One region of the Janthinobacterium sp. 78 genome, then DNA from elsewhere that is predicted to be linked to it. Evidence: riboswitches for the same ligand, from Rfam matches in the RefSeq annotation. Region 1 holds a riboswitch; the other holds the start of a gene.
What was found. Region 1 has a riboswitch for thiamine pyrophosphate ahead of thiC (phosphomethylpyrimidine synthase ThiC). Riboswitches for the same ligand answer to the same signal wherever they lie in the genome.
Positions count from the first base shown of each region.

Region 2: it holds a riboswitch for thiamine pyrophosphate, as region 1 does, so the genes downstream of both, C8C92_RS20010 (TonB-dependent siderophore receptor) here and thiC (phosphomethylpyrimidine synthase ThiC) in region 1, are expected to answer to the same signal.

Region 1 is NZ_QENT01000001.1:1,175,241-1,183,613, reverse strand. Features, by position in the region: gene C8C92_RS05225 (S-(hydroxymethyl)glutathione dehydrogenase/class III alcohol dehydrogenase) at 1-344, opposite strand, end outside; gene C8C92_RS05220 (response regulator) at 457-1,089, opposite strand; gene thiE (thiamine phosphate synthase) at 1,168-1,779, opposite strand; gene C8C92_RS05210 (hydroxymethylpyrimidine/phosphomethylpyrimidine kinase) at 1,790-2,557, opposite strand; gene C8C92_RS05205 (thiazole synthase) at 2,566-3,360, opposite strand; gene thiS (sulfur carrier protein ThiS) at 3,386-3,598, opposite strand; gene thiC (phosphomethylpyrimidine synthase ThiC) at 3,610-5,523, opposite strand; TPP riboswitch at 5,603-5,718, opposite strand; gene C8C92_RS05190 (hypothetical protein) at 5,802-6,056, opposite strand; gene C8C92_RS05185 (response regulator) at 6,096-6,902, opposite strand; gene C8C92_RS05180 (PAS domain-containing hybrid sensor histidine kinase/response regulator) at 6,931-8,373, opposite strand, start outside.
Region 2 is NZ_QENT01000001.1:4,538,367-4,546,739, forward strand. Features, by position in the region: gene C8C92_RS19975 (flagellar assembly protein A) at 1-304, opposite strand, end outside; gene C8C92_RS19980 (hypothetical protein) at 465-854, opposite strand; gene ompR (two-component system response regulator OmpR) at 1,119-1,820, shown strand; gene C8C92_RS19990 (sensor histidine kinase) at 1,834-3,192, shown strand; gene C8C92_RS19995 (Imm26 family immunity protein) at 3,341-3,823, opposite strand; gene C8C92_RS20000 (hypothetical protein) at 3,917-4,222, opposite strand; gene C8C92_RS20005 (iron-containing alcohol dehydrogenase) at 4,365-5,522, shown strand; TPP riboswitch at 5,589-5,686, shown strand; gene C8C92_RS20010 (TonB-dependent siderophore receptor) at 5,773-7,917, shown strand; gene C8C92_RS20015 (ATP-binding protein) at 7,914-8,373, opposite strand, start outside.

The DNA of each region.
Region 1 (8,373 bases):
CGGCCCTGCGTCGAGCGGATCGACTGGCACAGGTTCGTCTTTTGCGACAGGCAGAATTTGCACTGGCGGCATTCCGGCGTGTACAGGGGAATGACGTGGTCATCCTTTTTCAGGCTTTTCACGCCAGGGCCTACATCGACGACGATGCCGGCGCCTTCATGGCCGAGGATGGACGGGAAGATGCCTTCCGGGTCGGCGCCCGACAAGGTGTAGTAATCGGTGTGGCAAATGCCCGTGGCCTTGATCTCGACCAATACCTCGCCCTCGCGCGGGCCGGCCAGATCGACTTCCTCGATGGTCAAAGGCGCGCCCGCCTTCCATGCAATCGCTGCTTTGGTTTTCATGTGTGTCCTGTGGTGTGTGCTGTGTATGGTTGAACCGGGCGCGCCAGCGCGCCGTAGCGTCACATCATAACAAGGCAGGCGCCGACGTGCCACGCCGGCGCCGGCGCAACACCTACTTGCTTTTCGCGCGGTTCAAAAAAGCGCCGTGCAAGCCGTTCAGGGTTTCCTCGGCCAGCAGCAGCTGGCTGGCGATTTCATTGATCTTGCGGCGGCTGGAGCGGGCGTGGTCGCGCAGCACTTCGAAGGCCGTGTTGCGGTCCGTCTGGAACTTGCCCATTAGCAAACCGACGGCCAGGCTGGTTTCGCGCCCGGCGGCCAACGCCGCATTCAGGTTCAGTTCGGTGCGCCGCAGCTGGCGGATTTCATCGGCACGCGCCAGGCCCGCTTCGAAGGCGGGCATCAAGCGGCCTTCATCGACGGGTTTCACCACGTAGCCGACGGCGCCGTAGGCGGCCGCCTGCTTGCCCGATTCGCTGTCGCCGCTGCCGGACAGGAACATGAACGGCACGCCCGTTTCGCCATGCAAGCGCTTGGCCAGTTCCAGGCCGGACATGCCCGGCATGTGGATGTCGAGCAAGGCCAGGTCCGGCTCGCGCTGGGCGACCATTTGCAGCGCCACTTCGGCCGAATGGGCCAGGGCCGTCTCGTAGCCGGCATGGCGCAGGATTTCGCCGAGGAATTCCAACAGGAGCTGGTCATCGTCAACGATCAGGATAAGGCGTTTCGCGGCGGCTGGCTGACTCATGGGTGGGGGACCTCGGTAATGAATGATGTTCTTATTATATGCCGATTATTCCCCCAAACCAGCCCTTCACGTCCATGCTCACACCGCAAACAAGTGATTGAATTGCTGCACCGCAATATTCACATCGTCCGCCTGATAGACGCTGCTGATGGCCGCCACCATGTCGGCGCCGCGTGCCGCCAGAGGCGCCGCGTTCTCCGGCGTCATGCCGCCGATCACCACGCACGGCAAGCTGATCTCACGCTTGGCTTGCAACACGATATCGAGGGGCGTCGTCACCGGGTACTTTTTCACCAGCGACGGATAAAAGCCGCCGAAGGCCACATAGCTGGCGCCGCCCGCCTCGGCCGTCCGTGCCAGGGCCATGTCGCCATAGCACGAGGCACCGACGATCTTCTCCTTGCCCAGGCGCGCGCGCACCTGCGCCACGGACGCGTCCGTGCCACCCACGTGCACGCCGTCCGCGTCGAGTTCTTCGCACAGTTCGATAAAGTCATTGATGATGAACGGCACGCCATACTTGCGGGCCAGCGCCATCAAGGCGCCGGCCTGTTCGCGCCGTTGCTCCGCCTCGGCGCTCTTGTGGCGATATTGCAGCAGCGCCACGCCTTCCTGCAAGGCTTGCTCACTGACGTCGAGCAGGCGGTCGGTGTCATCCCAGTTCGGGGTGACCAGATACAGTCCACGCATGATGATTTCCTTATTGAATGAATCGTTGCGGCATGAGTTGACCTGGCGCAATCGCATACGCATCGGCCAGGGCCGCATGGCAATAGCGTTGCGCCAGATCCAGCGCTTCGGGCAGTGCCTGGCCCAGCGCCAGGCGCGCCGCGATGGCCGAGGCCAGAGTGCAGCCGCTGCCGTGGAATTCGCCGGGTAAACGGGGCCAGCGCCACTCACGCTCGCCGCCCTCGGCATCAAACCAACGGTTGAGCACTGCCTCACCGTCGCCATGCCCGCCCGTCACCAGCACGTGCTGGCAGCCTTGCGCGCGCAGGTTTTCTGCGCCACCGAGGGCCAGCGCTTCCGGCCCGTTCGGCACGATCACGGTCGTCAGCGGCAGCAAGGGCGCCAGCGCCAGCACGGCGTCGTCCCGGCTGAGCACGTCGCCATGACCGCTGGCCAGCACGGGATCGAGCACCACGGGCAAATCGGGCCGCGCCTGCCGCAATTGCGCGATCAGTTGCGCGATGACGGCCGCATTCGCGGCACTGCCAGGGATGCCGATCTTCACGGCGTGAATCGCCACCTTGTCGATCAGCGCCTGCGCCTGGCGGCGCAGCAATTCCGGCGCCACAGGCTCGACAGCAAACACGCGGTCATTGTCCTGTACCGTCAATGCCGTGATGACGGGCAAGGCATGCGCGCCCTGCGCCGCAATGGCCAGAATATCGGCGGCCAGGCCGGCGCCGCCCGAAGGGTCGAGGCCGGCAAACACCAGCACAACCGGACGACACGGCAGACGCATCGGCACCATCACGCCAGGCGGCCCGCCATCGGCGACGACGGCGAGGCGGCAAATTTACGCGGCATGCGGCCCGCCAGAAACGCTTCGCGCCCGGCCCGCACGGCCAGCTTCATGGCACGCGCCATGCGCACGGGGTCGCGCGCGCCGGCAATCGCCGTATTCATCAGCACGCCATCGCAGCCGAGTTCCATGGCAATGGCCGCATCCGACGCCGTGCCCACGCCAGCATCGACCAGCACCGGCACCTTGGCCTGGTCGATGATCAGCGACAGATTCCACGGATTCAAAATGCCCATGCCCGAGCCGATCAGGGACGCCAGCGGCATGACGGCCACGCAGCCGATGTCTTCCAGAATCTTCGCCTGGATCGGGTCGTCGCTGCAGTAGACCATCACGTCGAAGCCATCCTTGACCAGCGCTTCGGCCGCGATCAACGTTTCCGGCATGTGCGGAAACAGGGTCTTTTCGTCGCCCAATACTTCGAGCTTCACCAGATTGCGCCCGCCCAGCAGCTCACGTGCCAGCTGCAGCGTGTAGACGGCATCTTTCGCGTTGTAGCAGCCGGCCGTGTTCGGCAAGATCGTGTACTGGTCCGGCGGCACGAAGTCGAGCAGGCTGGGCGTGTTCGGGTCTTGCCCGATATTCACACGCCGGATGGCCACCGTGATGATTTGCGCCTCGGCCGCGTCCGTCGCTTCGCGCGTCTGCGGCAAGTCCTTGTACTTGCCGCTACCGACCAGCAAGCGCGATTGATACTGTTTGCCTGCGATGGTCAGCAGGTCATTGTTTGTTGCGGTATGCATGTTCTGTTCCTTGTCTGTTTTCAACTTAACCGCCGCCGATGGCGCGCACGATCTCTACTTGGTCTTGCGTCTGCAAGACCTGTCCCGGCCACGCCTTGCGCGGCACGACGTTGCGGTTGACGGCCAGCGCCAGCGCCTGGTTTTCCAGCGCCAGCGCGGCGATCAATTGATCGAGGGTTTGCCCCGGCGGCACCTGGTGTGGCGCGCCGTTGAGCGTGATGGATATCAATACAGGCATCACGCTCTCCTTCAGACCTTGCGGTACAGCTCGGCGCCGTTCTTGACGAATTCGATGGCTTTCACCTCCATCCCCTGCTTGAGTGCCTGGTCTTCCGCGATGCCCATGCCGGCCGCATATTCGCGCACTTCCTGCGTGATCTTCATCGAGCAGAAATGCGGGCCGCACATGGAGCAGAAATGCGCCACCTTGGCCGAATCCTTGGGCAAGGTTTCATCGTGGAATTCGCGCGCCTTGTCCGGGTCCAGGCCGATGTTGAACTGGTCGTCCCAGCGGAATTCGAAACGGGCTTTCGACAGGGCGTTGTCGCGGATTTGCGCGCCCGGATGGCCTTTCGCCAGATCGGCCGCGTGCGCCGCAATCTTGTAGGTGATGATGCCGTCCTTGACGTCCGCCTTGTTGGGCAGGCCCAGGTGTTCCTTCGGCGTCACGTAGCACAGCATGGCCGTGCCATACCAGCCGATCATGGCCGCGCCGATGCCGGACGTGATGTGGTCATAGCCGGGCGCGATATCGGTGGTCAACGGTCCCAGCGTGTAGAACGGCGCCTCACCGCACTGTTCCAGCTGCAAGTCCATGTTTTCCTTGATCAGCTGCATGGGCACGTGGCCGGGGCCTTCGATCATCACTTGCACGTCGTGCTTCCATGCCACTTGCGTCAATTCGCCTAGGGTCTTCAGTTCGCCCAGCTGCGCTTCGTCGTTGGCGTCATAGATGGAGCCGGGGCGCAAGCCGTCGCCCAGCGAGAACGACACGTCATACGCCTTCATGATTTCGCAGATGTCTTCGAAATGCGTGTACAGGAACGATTCCTGGTGGTGCGCCAGGCACCATTTCGCCATGATGGAGCCGCCGCGCGAGACGATGCCCGTCAAGCGCTTGGCCGTCATCGGCACATAGCGCAGCAACACACCGGCGTGGATGGTGAAGTAATCGACGCCCTGCTCGGCCTGCTCGATGAGGGTGTCGCGGAAGATTTCCCACGTCAGATCTTCGGCCTTGCCGTTGACCTTTTCCAGCGCCTGGTAGATGGGCACGGTGCCGATGGGCACGGGGCTGTTGCGCACGATCCATTCGCGCGTTTCGTGAATATGCTTGCCGGTGGACAGATCCATCACGTTATCGCCGCCCCAGCGGATGGCCCATGTCATTTTTTCCACTTCCTCGCCTATCGACGAGGTGACGGCGGAATTGCCGATGTTGGCATTGATTTTCACCAGGAAATTGCGGCCGATGATCATCGGTTCCACTTCCGGGTGGTTGATGTTGGCGGGAATGATGGCGCGGCCGCGGGCGATTTCCTCGCGCACGAATTCCGGCGTGATTTCTTGCGGGATGCTGGCGCCGAATGACTGGCCCGGATGCTGGCGGCCCATCAGGTCGGCCAGGCGCTCGCCCATGGGACCGGAGGCTTGCAGTTCGCGCAAATACTCCTGGCGGCGCATGTTTTCGCGGATGGCGACGAACTCCATTTCCGGCGTGATCAGCCCACGGCGCGCATAGTGCATTTGCGTCACATTCTTGCCGGCAATGGCGCGGCGCGGCTTGCGGTGCAAGTTGAAACGCAGCTCGGCCAGTTTCGGGTCCGCCAGGCGGGCGATGCCGTAGTCGGAGGTAGGGCCAGGCAATTCTTCCGTGTCGGCCCGCTCCATGATCCACGGCAGGCGCGGCGTGTCGAGGCCCGAGCGAATGTCGATCTGCACGTCCGGATCCGTATAGGGGCCGGACGTGTCGTACACGTAAATCGGCGGATTCTTTTCGCCGCCGAACGACGCTTCCGTGTCGGACTGGCTGATTCTGCGCATGGGCACGCGAATGTCGGGGCGGCTGCCTTCGACATAGATCTTGCGCGAATTGGGCAGCGGCGCGATGGCGGCTTCGTCGACCGTGGCGGTGGCGGAGAGGAATTTCGGGTTGGCGTTCATTTTGGCTCCTTGGCTAGACTTGTTTTAAGCCTGGAGCCAGCTAAGGAGGTTCGGAATTGCGCACGCGGAAAGGCGGGGTGCGTTCATCCTAAAGCTTCCCTTCGCTGGCATTATCCAGATCAGGTTCGGAGGGTATTTCTCACCCGCGCTTGCACTGTGTTTCCACAGCGAAAGGCAGGACCCCTAGCGTTTGCCGCCTTGCGGCAGCGAGCCAATTATACGCGGTTCGCGCCGCGTGGCCAGATGATTTCTTGCTTTGTCGTCTTTGTGCTTCGGCGTTACTTCTTCTTGCCCCAGCGCCAGGCGGTCGGTTCGCCCTTCAGCTGGCAGATGAAAATGAGTGCGGCAACGATGGCCACTTCATACACGATGTAGCCTACGAACATGGTTTGCGGCGGGAACAGGAAGGCGCCGCAAGCGAACAGCGCCAGTGCGGCCAGAAACACCAGCCAGCCTTGCCAGGTGATGGGCAAACCCCAGCCCCAGCCATAGGTCTTGGCGGGAAACCAGTAGGAGGGAGATTTGTCAGCCATGATGCTTTCCTTGTCGATGTCGATGACACCAAGTATAAATCACGCTCCCCGCAAGCGCTCCGTGACATCGAGGCCGATGCCGCGGTAGCCGATGAAGCGGCTGCCATTGTCGAACATCGGTTCGCCGCTGACCTGCAGATACTGCGTGCTGCCGTCGAGGTTGGCGCGGCTGTAGATGAAGTCGAGGAACGGTTCGCGCGCGGCAATTTTTGCGTCGAGCAAGGCGCGTTCGGCCGCGTTCCAGCGCTGCGGCTCTTCCTCGCTGCCGATGCCCAGCATTTCAGCCACGGGACCGGAAAAGCGCGTCAGGTTGCCCTGCGCATCCTGTTCCCAGTACCAGTCGGACGACAGTTCCGTGAAGCGCTGGAAGCGCGCTTCGCTTTCGCGCAGCTCCGCCGTGCGTTCTTCCACCATCTGTTCCAGCGACTTGTTGTATTCGGCCAGCTTCTGGTACAGCAATCGCACTTCCAGCATGTTGTGGATGCGTGTTTTGACTTCCACCAGGTCGAAGGGCTTGCTGACGAAGTCCTTGGCGCCAGCTTGCAGCGCGCGCAGCTTGTGGCCGGGCTGGGCCGTGATCACCAGTACGGGCAGATAGCTGCCCGCCTCGATGTCGCGCAAGCCTTCCATGACTTCGAAGCCATCCATTTCCGGCATTTGCAAGTCGAGCAGGATCAGGTCGTAGCGGTGCTGCTGGTGCAGCGCGCGCACGGCTTGCGGGTCCATGGTGGAGGTGATGCGCGTATAGCCGGCGTTGCGCAGCACCTGTTCGAGCAGCATGACGTTGGCCTCCTGGTCATCGACGATGAGGATGCTGGCGTTCAGGATCTCGGTGGCTTGAAGCATGGCGGTATTCCTAAAATTAAATGCTGAATTAGCGTACTGTGTGAGTGTCGTCGGCCAGGCCGTGCGCGGCTGCATGGTGCAGGGCCACGTCGAGCGCCTCCATGAATTCGACGACCTTGATGGGCTTGGTCAGATAGCGGAAGAAGCCCGCTTCCAGGCCCTTCTCGATGTCGCGCGGCACGGCGTTGGCGGACAGGGCCATGACGGGAATGTGGCTGGTGAGGGGGTCATCATGCAGGATATTCAGGGCACCATAGCCGCTGATGCCGGGCAGGTTGATATCCATCAAGATCACGTCCGGCTGATACGTGCGCGCCAGGTCGATGCCCAGGTGCGCATCGATGGCCGTCAGCAGTTTCAAATCGCTGCGGCGGGCGATCAATTGCTCCACCAGCGCCAGGTTGGCGGGATTGTCTTCCACGTACAGCAAGGTGCGCTGGCTTTCCTGGTCTTCCTGCACCACCGGCAAGGCGACGCCCTGTTCCAGGTGCAGTTCGGGCGCGCGCGAGGCCTTGAATTCCACCCAGAAGGTGGTGCCCACGCCCACCGTGCTGTCGACGCCGATGGTGCCACCCATCAGTTCGACCAGCTGCTTGGTGACGACCAGGCCGATGCCCGTGCCCTCTTCCGTGCTGCTTTCCTGGCCCAGGCGGTTGAAGGGCTGGAACAACTGACTCATCTGTTCGGCATTCAGGCCGGCGCCGCTGTCGGTGACGCTGGCGCGCACGCGGTCGGCATGGCGCGTGCATTCGACCTTCACACTACCGCCGCTCTGGTTGTACTTGATGGCGTTCGACAGCAGGTTGATCATCACCTGTTTCACGCGCGTGCGGTCGGCATGCACATAGAAAGCCTTGCCGCAGCGGGGGAAATGCATGCTGATGCCGCGTTTTTCCGCCTGCGGCGCGATCATCGCCTGGCAATCCTGCAACACGTCGAGCAAGGACATCGCCTCTTCCGACATGGTGACCTTGCCCGACTCGATCATGGCCAGGTCGAGGATTTCATTGATCAAACGCAAGAGATACCAGCCACCCTTGAGGATCTGGTCGATCGAGCGCTGCTGCGGCAAGCTCGGTGCCGGCGTCTCGGACGCCATCAGCTGGGCAAAACCCAGCACGGCGTTCAGGGGCGTGCGCAATTCATGGCTCATGCTCGACAGAAACTCGGACTTGGCCAGATTCGCTTTCTCCGCCGCCTGGCGGGCCTTTTCCATTTCGATATTCGTGTCTTGCAGTGCTTGTTCAAACTGCCTGCGTTCCGTCACGTCGCGGGCGGCGGCAAACACGCCTTGCAGCTTGCGGTTGCGGTCGTGGAAGGTCGAGGCGTTGTAGGAAACAAAAGTCTGCTTGCCGTCGCGCGCCAGGGCCGTCAGCTCGTAATTGGTCAGTTTTCCTTCACGCAAGACGCGCGCGATGGCTTCCTCGGCCCGTTCCGGTTCCGTAAAGTAATTCTTGAACGGCGCGCCGAT
Region 2 (8,373 bases), 3.4 Mb from region 1:
TGATTTGTTTATATAGTGCGCGGCGCTGGGGCGGGAATGGCGCCACACGGGCGGCAATGCGCAGCAAGGCGTCGCTCTTGGGCGCGGCGCGGGGCGCGGGGGCATGGAACAGGGTCAGCAGGAACAAAGCGTAGTCGAGACCAGCCAGCAGCTGCCCCGACTGGAACAGCTGGTCGACGGCGGCGCGCAACTGCGCGGGCGTCAGCGACAGGTCGAGACACACGCCCTCGTCGCGCTGCACCAGGCCGCGCGGCAAGCCGCCTGCGGGGACCGCCTCAGGAACGGGTGTGTCGTCGTCGCTCACCACTTGCCTCCCCAAAACCAGGAATTGTCTCAGTGCACTAGAACAATATCACGGGGCGTGGCGGTGTGCCTGACTGAGCAACAATGTTGGTGGGCAGATGCCAACAGGGCCATGTCTTGCGAGATGGCCCTGTCGGATGGGAGGTGCGATGCCTAAGTAACTAGCGGCGTGGGGGATTCGAGTAAATGTCTTGCCCCACTTCATTGATCTGGCGGCGCAGGTCGCGCCGCTCGTCGGGCGTCATGCGGCCCGTGCGGCGCGAGGCGTCGGCGCCTTCGCTGGCGCGGCGCTGCTCTTCGGCGCGCGTGTCGAAACTGCGTGCGTCACGCTGTTCGCGCAGTCGCGTATCATTGCTATTGCTGCGCTGTACCTGTTCATAGCGCTGGGCCTGCACTTGCGGCTGGTCGTCACGGCGTGGCGGCGGCTGGTTTTGTGCCAGCGCCAGGCTGGCGGCAAACACGGAGCAAACGGCAAATGCGGACAGCACAGTCGTACGTGCGGCAATAGCTGCGCTGGGAGCGGTGTGAATTTTTTTAGTAAAGATATTCATTGAGTTCCTCTTCCGCGATGCCGTATAAACTTAAAGCTGATTTCCACTGTGGCCCCAGTGTATGATGCTTTACACGGTGCAGTAAGAGTAATTGGGTAAAGTTTGTAACACTTTGTAATGGGTCGCCATACGCCCTTGCCGACGCCACGCGAGGCGTTACTATAGCAACTAATATAAGATAACACGACACCTTAAATGACCACAACCTCCACCTCCGGCAGCAACACGCCTACGCAATCGATCCACGGCCACCAGGCAAAAATCATGGTGGTCGATGACGATGTGCGCCTGCGCGACTTGCTGCGCCGCTACCTGACCGAACAGGGTTTCAATGTCTTCACGGCAGAGAGCGCGACGGCCATGAACAAGCTGTGGCTGCGCGAACGCTACGACTTGCTGGTGCTCGATTTGATGCTGCCCGGCGAAGACGGCCTGTCGATCTGCCGCCGCCTGCGCGGCGCGGGCGACCAGACGCCGATCATCATGCTGACGGCCAAGGGCGAGGACGTGGACCGTATCGTGGGCCTGGAAATGGGTGCCGACGACTACCTGCCAAAACCGTTCAACCCGCGCGAACTGGTGGCCCGCATCGGCGCCGTGCTGCGCCGCAAGGGTCCTGATGAAATCCCGGGCGCACCGTCGGAAACACCGCAAACCTTCGAATTCGGCGACTTCGTGCTGGACCTGGGTACGCGCACCTTGAAAAAGAGTGGCGAAACGGTGCCGCTGACCACCGGTGAATTTTCTGTGCTGAAAGTGTTTGCCCGCCATGCGCGCCAACCGCTGTCGCGTGAGAAACTCATGGAACTGGCGCGTGGACGCGAATACGAAGTATTCGACCGCAGCCTGGACGTGCAAATCTCGCGCCTGCGCAAACTGATCGAACCCGATCCGTCGAGCCCGCTGTTCATCCAGACCGTGTGGGGCCTCGGTTACGTCTTCATCCCGGACGGACAGCCGCGCTGATCGCAGGCGAGGCATGATGAAGCTTGTTCCCGATATCAGCCTGGCGCGGCTGAAAAGCGGCCTGTTCTGGCGCACCTTTTTGCTGCTCGGCACCTTGACCACGGTCAGCATGATCACCTGGATCGGCATGATTTCCGTCATCCAGCGCGAGCCGCAGGCGCAGCAGATTTCCGCCCAGATCATTTCCGTCGTTACCATCACGCATGCGGCACTGACGCACTCGGCGCCCGAGCTGCGGCGCGAGCTGCTGTTCGATCTCGTCAGCAACGAAGGCATCCGCATCTTCTCGCTGGAAGAGGACGACCGCATCGAGCCGCCGCCCGACAATTACCTGATGCCCGAGATCGAGGCGCAGGTGAAAGCCAAGCTGGGCAAGGACACTCGCTTTTCCGCGCGCGTCAACGGCGTGGCCGGTTTCTGGGTCAGCTTCAAGATCGATGACGATGAATACTGGCTGATGCTGGACCGCGAGCGCCTGCGCGGCCTGACGGGCTTCCAGTGGCTGGGCTGGGCAAGCCTGGTGTCCCTGCTGTCCCTGCTGGGCGCGGCCATCATTTCCAGCCTGATCAATCTGCCGCTGTCGCGCTTGACGGCGGCCGCGCGCGACATCGCCAAGGGCAAGCAACCGGCACCGCTGCCGGAAAAAGGCCCGATCGAAATCATCGAGGCGAACCGCAGCTTCAACCAGATGGTCGATGACTTGAAACAGGTGGAATCGGACCGCGCCGTGATTTTGGCCGGCATTTCGCACGACTTGCGCACGCCGCTGGCGCGCATGCAGCTGGAAGTGGAAATGGCCAACCTGTCGGACGAGGCGCGCGAAGGCATCCAGTCCGATATCGGGCAAATGGACGCCATCATCGGCCAGTTCCTCGACTATGCCAAGCCGACGGAAACGTCGAGCTTTACGGACGTGGACCTGAGCGGCTTGCTGCTCGACATGACGCGCGAAGCGATGCGCCTGCCGGATGTGAAGATCAATGCCAGCATCGCCGAAGGCGCGCATGCGATGGGCAACCCCACCGACTTGCGCCGCGTGCTGAACAACCTGATCGAGAATGCGCGCCGCTATGGCAAGACGCCGGACAGCGATGTGACGGAAATCGATATCGCCTGCCATGTGCGCACCAGCCACGGCGCGAAAAAGGTGATTATCGAGGTGCAAGACCACGGCACGGGCGTGCCGGCAGAAAAGATCGAGCAACTGATGAAACCGTTCACCCGCCTCGACACGGCGCGCGGGCAGGCAAATGGCGCCGGTCTGGGCCTGGCCATCGTCGACCGCGTGCTGCTGCGCCATGGCGCCGACTTGCAGGTACGCAACCGCGAAGGCGGCGGCCTGGCGTTTCAGATCAGCTTGCCAGCGGCGTAAAAATAATCGGGCCTGCTCACTCCGGTGTTTACACCAGCGGTGCAGGCGATGTAGGTCGGATTAGCGGGAACCGCGTAATCCGACAAGAACAGCCAACAATGTTGTCGGATTACGGCCTTGCGGCCTCGGCGGCCCCACCTAATCCGACCTACGCTGCCGACGCCGCTTCCTGCGCCAGCAATTTATTCATCAACAATTCCGTCGCCCCGTAGCCGTAGAGGGAATCGCTTTCCATGCCCGGCGTATCGAAGGGGATCGACTCTTCACGGTTCAGCTTGGCGGGGTCGGCATCCGCATAGCTGGCGCGCCAGGCGCGCTGCAGGGATTCATTGCGGCGGATAAAGGCCGGCATGGGCCAGGCATCGCGCTCCCAGTGGAGGCTGTCGCCCAGCAGCGGCCAGCGCTCGTTGAGCAGGGCCATGTCGCCCGTGCGCAGGCGGCGCACGGCCTGTTCCGGCCGCAAGCCTTCCAGTTCTTCCAGCGCAGGCAGGCTGTCGCGCTTCGGCCCGAACATATACGCCAGCATGATGCGCCCGGCAGGCGCCCGGCGCGCCACCACGCCGGCGGCATAGCCGCCGCCCGGCAAGGGCACAGCAAACCAGCTGCCTTCCCGGTATGGTAATGATTTCATTTCTGCAAACTCCCCCAAAATCGTGTTCGGGGCACAGTCTACGCGAAGCAAGGGCTATGTGGCGCATGGTACGCCACAGCAACAAACCAATAGTTACCCTATTTTCTCGTCATAGTGATACTGAGCAACAATCGGCCCTGCCTTGAACAGCGCTTCCTTCATGGCCGTATCCAGGCGCGCGTCGCGGCGGCGCATCCATTCGAGCAGCATGGCCGCTTCCTTGCGGCTGGCGTCGCCCGCATGCGCGAGCACGCGGCGCAATTCCGGGTCCGTGCAGGCCTCGAAACGCTGGCCGTTCAAGTCCAGCGCCTGCAGCGCGGCGATGGTGGCGCCGATGGCGCGGTGCATGTCGAGTGCCGTGGCCGGCAAGCCCGATTCTTCCAGTGGGACGGTGGTCATGCGCATTCCTTTTCGCGTGGTGGAGACATCGGCTGCATTCTCCACCGCGCGGGCGAAAAGCTCAAGCGTCCACGACACGTTTCCACCCGTTCGGCCATAATCATGGCTCAGCAACAGCCTAAACCTCGGCAGCGGGAGCCCCATGTTCAATTTCGACTTTTACAATCCAACGCAAATCCTCTTCGGCCAGGGCCAGATCGCCGCCATCGCCGGCCTGATCCCGCCGCAGGCGCGGGTCCTGATGACCTACGGCGGCGGCAGCATCAAGCGCAACGGCGTCTACGATGAAGTCAGGGCGGCGCTGGCCGGCCACACGGTGCTCGAATTTGCCGGCATCGAACCCAATCCCAGCTATGAAACCCTGATGCAGGCCGTGGCCCTCGTGAAAAGCGAGCGCATCGATTTCCTGCTGGCCGTCGGCGGCGGCTCCGTGGTCGATGGCACCAAGTTCATCGCCGCCGCCGCCCTGCATGAAGGCGAGGCGTGGGACATCCTGGCGAAAGGCGGCAAGATCGTCGAGGCCGCCCTGCCCTTCGGCACAGTGCTCACCTTGCCGGCCACCGGTTCCGAAATGAATGGCTCGGCCGTGATCACGCGCAAGGCCACGCAGGAAAAGCGCTCGTTCATGAGCCGCAAGGTGTATCCAAAATTCTCCGTGCTGGACCCGTCGAAAACGTTCACCTTGCCGCTGCGCCAGGTAGGCAATGGCGTCGTCGATGCGTTTGCGCATGTGATGGAGCAATACCTGACCTACCCCGTGAACGCGTCCGTGCAAGACCGCTTCGCCGAAGGCATTTTATTGACCCTGATCGAGGAAGGCCCGAAAGCCCTGTCGCACCCGGACGACTATGATGTGCGCGCCAACGTGATGTGGAGCGCCACCCTGGCCTTGAACGGCCTGATCGGCGTGGGCGTGCCGCAAGACTGGTCCACGCACGCCATCGGCCACGAATTGACGGCCTTGTACGAGCTCGATCACGCGCAAACGCTGGCCATCATCCTGCCCAGCATGCTGCGCGTGCGCAAGCAGGCCAAGCGCGCCAAGCTGCTGCAATACGCAGCCCGCGTCTGGGGCCTCGATGGCGGCGACGAAGATGGCCGCATCGAGGCAGCCATCGCGCGCACGGAATTTTTCTTCCGCCACATGGGCGTCAAGACGCGCCTGGCCGACTACGGCCTGAACCATGCCAGCGTGGACGCCGTCGTCGCTGCCCTGGAAGCGCACGGCATGACGGCGCTGGGCGAACAGCGCGAGGTGACGCCCGCCGTCAGCCGCAAGGTGCTCGAACTCAGTTTGTAGATTTGCACCGCACTGTTGTAAAACGGTCAGCCAGCGGGACAGCTGGCCGTGCTTCATGCTAAGCTGTCATTTCGCTAGGGGTCCTGGAGCAGTCATCCGGGTGAGAGATACCCTTCGTACCTGATCTGGATAATGCCAGCGAAGGAAAGCGCAAAGTACCTCCCTCCTTTGATAGCTCCTGCGTTGGCGCCAGCCGAACAAGCAGCCTGCCGTGCTCTTTCCCAGACGCGGCTTGAACCACGAGCAATCTATGTCCACACCGAATTTATCTATTTCCGTTCTGACCCTGGCCATCCTGCACGCGTTTGCCGCGCCCGCCCTGGCCGCGCATGACAGCGCCGAAGCGCCGGCCGACACGCCAAGCATGGCTGAAGTCGTCGTCACGGCCAGCAAGGCGCCTGCCGCCAAGCGCGCTTCCGTGGGCGGCTTTGCCGACGCGCCGCTGCTGCAGACGCCCGCGTCCGTCACCGTCATTTCGCAAAAAGACATGCAGGATTTACAGATCCGCAATCTCAGCGATGCCGTCAAGCTCGACGCCAGCATCAACGATTCCTACAACGCCGTCGGCTATGCGGAACAGTTCACCATCCGCGGCTTCAAGCTCGACACCAATTCCAGCTACCGCAAGGATGGCGTGGCCATTCCCGGCGACACGCAAATTCCGCTGGAAAACAAGGAACGCATCGAAGTTCTGAAGGGCCTGGCCGGCTTGCAGGCAGGCGTGGCCGCGCCCGGTGGCGTGATCGACTTCATCGTCAAGCGCCCGACTAGCGCGCCGCTGCGCACGGTCACCGTGGAAACGCGCGAGCGGGGCACCCTGTACGGCGCCGTCGACCTGGGCGGCCGCCTGGAAGACACGCGCTTCGGCTACCGGGTCAACGTGGCAGCCGAACGCCTGCGCTCCTACATCAAGGGCGCCGACGGCAACCGCAAGTTCATTTCCGGCGCCTTCGACTGGCAAATCTCGCCGCAAGCGCTGCTGCAGCTCGATGCCGACTACCAGGACAAGGCGCAAGTGACGGCGCCCGGCTTCCAGTTGCTGAGCAATGGCAGCCTGCCCGCCAACGTCAGCGCCGACGCCATGCTCAACAAGCAACCGTGGACACATCCCGTGGAAACGGTCACCAGCAACATCGGCCTGCGCTTCCAGTACGCCTTCAATGACGACTGGCACGCCACCTTGTCGGCCAACCAGCACTCGTTCAAGCGCGACGACTACACGGCCTATCCGTATGGCTGCAGCCCGGAAGGCTGGATGCCTGTGTTCTGCAGCAATGGCGATTTCTCCGTGTGGGACTTCCGCAGCCTGGGCGAAACGAAAAAACCGCTGAGCGCGCAAGCCATGATCCAGGGCAAGTTCGCCACGGGCAGCCTGCGCCATGAAGTCACGGTGGGCGTGTCGTATTTCAACCGCAAGGACCACGCCGGCAAGTACGTGTATAAGGAAGTGGGCATCAGCAATATCTACCGCCCCGTCATCGTCGCCCCATCGGATAGGCTTACAGGACCCGTGCGCCTGGTACGCGATGACAAAGAAAACGCCGTCTTCGTGCAGGACATTATCAGCCTGGCGCCGAACTGGAAGCTGCATGGCGGCTTGCGCCATATCGATGTCGATGGCTACCAGTATGTGCTCAAGGCCGACAAGGAAATCCGCGCCAAGCATGACTTCCTGCTGCCCAACGTGTCGCTCGTCTACACCCCGCTCGACAACGTCTCCATGTATGCGGCCTACTCGCAGGGCATGGAACATGGCGGCACAGCCAGCATCGATGAGAACAACGCCAACGAAGAGCTGACGCCGAGCCGCTCGAAGCAGATCGAATTGGGCGTGAAAATGGATGTGACGCCGGACTTCATGCTGGCGGCCAGCCTGTTCCAGATACGCAAAGGTCTCGAATATGTGAATGCCGAGAATTATTTCGTCCGCAATGGCCAGGCGCAGCACCGCGGCCTGGAATTGTCGGCCCAGGGCAAGGCAACAGCCAACCTGAGCCTGGGCGCGTCCGTGACGGCCCTGAACAGTCAGCAGTCAGGCACGGGCGATGCGGACTACGATGGCAAGCGCGTACCGAACGTGCCCGCCTTCAAGGCAGCCGTGCATGCGGACTACGCCGTGCAACAGGTGGCGGGCTTGAGCGTGAATGGCAGCTGGGAATATGCGGGCAAGAAAGCGTTTGAGTACAACAACACGACCTTCGTGCCGTCATACAACGTGTTCAACCTGGGCGCCGCCTGGGCCACGCGCATCGCCGGCACGCGCGCCGTGCTGCGCGCCAGCGTCAACAACGTGACCGACAAGTTCTACTGGCGCGATGTGACGCCGGAAGCCGGCGGCTACCTGTTCCCGGGCGCCAGCCGCACGTTCAAGCTTTCAGCGCAGTTTGACTTTTAATTGAGGGAAATGGCAGGCGCTGCAGCGAGCGCCTGCTGCAGCAAAGGCGCCGCCTGTTCCAGGCGCGCCTCCAGGTTGTCGTGCAGCACGTGGTAGACGATGCCGCGCGCGTCGAGCTCGTCGAGCAGGTAGCGGTAGATCAGCTGGCGCACGGCTTCCGACTCGCGCTGCAAGCCGTCAGCCACCCACGGGCTGTCGGGCGCCGTCACCAACGTCACGTCGTACTGCGTGGCATCGGCCAGCGCCGCCAGCTGCGCGTCCGCGCCATCAAAATAATGGCGGCTGTAGACGGCCGTCATCAACGGCGTCGTATCGCAAAACAGGAAGTTGCGCGCTTGCGCGGCCGCTGCCGCTTCGCGTTCGACTTGGCTACGCGCGATACCATACTGGTCGGCCGCGACGGGCACCCTGCCCTGCGTTGCCACGAATTCGCGCAAGTATTCCGGTACCCAGACG